DNA from 2 places in the Sphingomonas sp. BL-S-28 genome. Region 2 is predicted to be linked to the other one. Evidence: predicted binding sites of a transcription regulator. Region 2 holds the regulator's gene; the other holds the start of a gene.
What was found. Region 2 encodes LexA, which represses DNA repair genes until DNA is damaged. Its sites were predicted from a motif close to GTTCCNCNCTTGTTCT; they were not measured.

Region 1 (2,199 bases), on a different replicon from region 2:
GCCTCCAGCGCCTTGGCGCCAAGGCCGCGCTTGGGGGCGTTGTAGATACGCTCGAACGCAAGGTCGTCCGATGGCTGCGCGATGACGCGCAGATAGGCGAGGGCGTCGCGGATTTCGGCGCGCTCATAGAATCGGAAGCCGCCGACGATGCGGTACTTCATGCCGATCGAGATGAAGCGGTCTTCGAACTCGCGCGTCTGGTACTGCGCGCGCACGAGGATGGCGATCTGGTCGAGCGGGGCGCCTTCGCGTTCCAGCCGCTCGATCTCGTCCCCCACGCGGCGTGCTTCCTCCGGCGCGTCCCACACGCCGATCACGCGCACCTTTTCGCCGGGATGGCGCTCGGTCCACAGCGTCTTGCCCAGGCGCTGCGTATTCTCGCCGATCAGGCCGGATGCGGCGGCGAGGATCTGCGGGGTGGAGCGATAGTTCTGTTCCAGCCGGATCACTTTCGCGCCGGGAAAGTCCTTCTCGAACTTCAGGATATTGGCCACTTCCGCGCCGCGCCAGGAGTAGATCGACTGGTCATCATCCCCCACCACGCAGATGTTCTTGCGTTCCTGCGCGATCAGCCGCAGCCACAGGTACTGGACCTGATTGGTGTCCTGATATTCGTCCACCATCACGTATTTGAAGCGCTGCTGGTACTGCTGCAGCACATCGCGATTGGTGCGCAGGATGTTGAGCATGTGGAGCAGCAGATCGCCGAAATCGCAGGCGTTCAGCGTCTTCAGACGATCCTGATAGAGCTGGTAGAACTTCTGTCCGCGCCCATTGGCATAGGCTTCGCTTTCGCCGGCATCGAGATCGGCGGGGTTGAGCCCGCGGTTCTTCCAGCGATCGATGCAGCCGGCCAGTTGCCGGGCGGGCCAGCGCTTCTCATCCAGTCCTTCGGCCTGGATCAGCTGCTTCAGCACGCGCAGTTGATCGTCGGTATCGATGATCGTGTAATTGGGCTGCAGACCCACGAGTTCGGCGTGACGGCGCAGCATCTTGGCGGCGATCGCGTGGAAAGTGCCGAGCCAGGGCATCCCTTCGACGGCGGGGCCGATCAGGTGGCCCACACGCTCGCGCATTTCGCGTGCGGCCTTGTTGGTGAACGTGACGCAGAGGATCTCGCTGGGCCAGGCAAGGCGGCTGCGGACGAGGTGCGCCAGCCTGCGGGTGAGCGCTGCTGTCTTCCCCGTGCCGGCCCCTGCCAGCATCAGCACCGGCCCCTCGGTGGTCAGCACCGCCTCGCGCTGGGGTGGATTCAGCCCCTCGATCAACGGGTCGGAAGAGGCGTCAGGCAGGGAGGATTGCAGATCGTTCACCCGTGAACATCTAGGGAACGGGGCATCGTGGCGCAAGGCCGCTTCGTCGCATCTTCGGAACAATCCCCGGCACCGGGCGTCGCTTCTGCATAGCGATAGACATGGAGAGAGATGCCATGCGTATGAAACTTTTGGCCGGCGCTGCCGCACTTTCGCTGGCGGCCCTGTCCGGCCCCATCCTTGCCCAAAGCACCGTGGGCGACCCTGCGCCAACTCCCGAAGCTCCGCCGGCTCCGGCCGCGCCTTCGGATTCCGGCGCGATGACGACCGAGCAGAAGGCGACGTATGATTCGTGGCCCGCCGATATGAAGGCCGACTACGATACGTGGACGCCGGAATACAAAGCCTACTTCTGGAACCTCACTGGTGAGCAGCAGCGCGGCTATTGGGCGCTGACGCCCGACCAGCGCGGCCAGATCTACAAGATGAGTCCGGAACAGCAGCAGATCGCCTGGAACGCGGTTGCCCAGCAGCTCAACGGTCAGAAGCCGTCGACCCCGGCCGGGCAGGCCAATCCGCCGGGGGAGGGGATGCCGACCACCGGCGTGCCCGATCCCAAGATGGCGGCACAATCGGTGCCCCCCGCGATGCCGGCGGACCAGAGCTACCAGGGCGGCCCCTATAAGGGCGCGCTGACGCCGCCGCCGGCAACGGCGATGGACAAGACCTATCCGAAGTGCAGCAAGACGGTGACGGACAATTGCCGCAATCGCAGCGGAGTCTGATTGTCGTTGTAAAAGTATAGTTGGAACCGAACCCCGCGCAGTGTATTTCACCGTGCGGGGTTCGTTTCATCATATGGAGAAATCCGGATGTCCCGCTACTTGCTTATACTTGCTGCTGCCGCCGTCGCGGCCCCGCTTGGAGCCGCTGCCATCGCACAGGA
Region 2 (2,199 bases):
CGATCGACCTGGTTCTGATGCCGATTGCCCTTTATCATTTCCACCGTGCAGGCGTTTTTGGCGCGCTGGCCAATCTCGTGGCCATTCCGCTGACGACTTTCGCCGTCATGCCCCTTGTGGCCATTGCGCTCCTTCTCGACGTCGTCGGTCTTGGAGCGCCGGTATGGTGGCTTGCGGGCCACGCCATTGCGCTCCTTCTCGAACTTGCCCATGTCGTTGCGGATCTTCCCGGCGCGGTTCGCCTCCTTCCGGTGATGGGAGCGGGGCATTTTCTCCTTTTCGTCATAGGCGGTTTGTGGCTGGCCTTGTGGTCGGGGAAGGTGCGCTTTCTCGGTCTCGTTCCGGCGTTTGCGGGTGTCGCCGGATTGGCGCTGATCGTTCCTCCCGACATTCTGGTGAGTGGTGACGGCCATTATATCGGCATGGCGGTGGGGGATGGGCGACCGGCTATCCTGCGCGAGAGCAGGAGCGGCTATGCGCTGGACAATATGTTGGAAGTTGCCGGGCAGCGCGAACTGCCGCTCGCGCTGCCCGGACAGCATGAGGTCCGATGCAATGACGACTTTTGCGCGACCGCCTTCTGGCGAGGCGAGAGGATGTGGCATGTTCTGATCGCACGCAGCGATGCTTATGTGCCGATCCCTTCGCTGGCACGCGCCTGTGGCCGCGTGGATATCGTCATCGCAGATCGCTCGCTGCCGCAAAGCTGCAAGCCGCGATGGCTGAAAATCGATCGTCCCATGCTGAAGCAAACGGGCGGGATCGTCATAGATTTGAAAGGTCAGGCGCTGCGAACGGTGGCCCAAAGCCATGGCAGCCATGGCTGGTGAGATATTTGGAGGGGTTGATCCAACTGCCTCGGATCAACCCCTCCAACTCCCGTATGTCCCGTTTTCCGAACCATCCGGTGTTTTCACCCGATTGGAAAACACCCCAAGAATGCCGCGAGCCTGTGCGGCGATGCCAGTCCGGCGATCGGGTCCGTACCCCTTGTCAGTGATAGCGGCGCAAAATGCCTGCGAGCTTGCCCTGAACCTGCACTTCCCCGGCGCCGTAAATCTGGGGCTCGTATGCGGCGTTCGCCGGATCGAGCCGAACCTTTGGCCCTTCGCGGCGGAGATACTTGAGGGTGGCTTCCTCACCGCGGATGAGGGCCACCACGATTTCCCCATCGCGCGCCGTATCGGTGCGCTTAACAAGCGCCAGGTCGCCATCGAGAATACCGGCCTCGATCATCGAATCACCAGAAACCTCAAGCGCATAGTGATCCCCCGAACCCAGTAGGGCTGCCGGCACCGGCAGCATCGCCTGACCTTCGATTGCCTCGATCGGAACGCCGGCGGCGATGCGGCCGTGTAGCGGTATCTCGATTACGTCGTTGGCCGGTTCCGGAGCCCGTGGAGCCGTGCGCAGAGCAGCGGGCGCTTCTCGCGGTGTCGCAGGCGTAGTGGCGGCAGCAGGGCCCTTATTGGTCACATCGTCAGGCTGGCGAAGCACTTCAAGGGCGCGGGCCCGATTGGGGAGACGACGGATAAAGCCGCGTTCCTCCAGCGCCGAAATCAGCCGGTGAACGCCCGACTTCGATTTGAGGTCCAGCGCATCCTTCATTTCTTCGAAGCTGGGCGAGACCCCGCTCTCTTCAAGGCGCACCTGAATGAACCGGAGCAATTCGTGCTGCTTGCGCGTCAACATCTGGCTGCCTCACCTGCTTCGCCGAGATTGGCGGTCTGTTCCCTTCACGAAGAACACATGGAGGTTCGTTCGCGAACAATGAGGGAACAATTAAGCAACGAATCCGGTAACGTCAAGCAATACCGCCATTCTGGAGCAAGTACACCCAAACCGTATCCCCGCGATTGGCAGCGGGGGCGTTGGCGGGGCGATCGATAAGAACATTGCTTGTGGCCAGAGAGACCAAGGCGCTGCTGTCCTGCACGCTATGGGCGCTGACGGCTTCGCCATCCCAAAGGCCGCGCACGAATTCGCGTCGATCGCCGCTGGGCGGCAAGGCGTCGGCCAAACGGGCCAGCAACGGCATCGGTGCAGGCCTGCGGGCGCCGAGCAACGCGCGAAGAGCCGGCAACATGAAGTGGTATGCGGTTACGAGGCTGGAGACCGGATTCCCCGGCAATCCGATCACGATCTGCGCGCGCTGGCCACGCGCTTTTCGCGTCACCAGCAATGGCTTGCCGGGCCGGA

Region 1: a site for LexA is predicted at 1,317-1,332, ahead of ACZ1JC_RS23655 (ATP-dependent helicase). Genes of this name have one in related genera too.

Annotation. Positions count from the first base shown of each region.
Region 1 covers NZ_CM145484.1:3,187,361-3,189,559, reverse strand. The annotation lists gene ACZ1JC_RS23655 (ATP-dependent helicase) at 1-1,313, opposite strand, end outside; gene ACZ1JC_RS23650 (hypothetical protein) at 1,430-2,038, shown strand; gene ACZ1JC_RS23645 (hypothetical protein) at 2,126-2,199, shown strand, end outside.
Region 2 covers NZ_CM145483.1:51,503-53,701, forward strand. The annotation lists gene ACZ1JC_RS00270 (ComEC/Rec2 family competence protein) at 1-830, shown strand, start outside; gene lexA (transcriptional repressor LexA) at 994-1,692, opposite strand; gene ACZ1JC_RS00280 (molybdopterin molybdotransferase MoeA) at 1,805-2,199, opposite strand, start outside.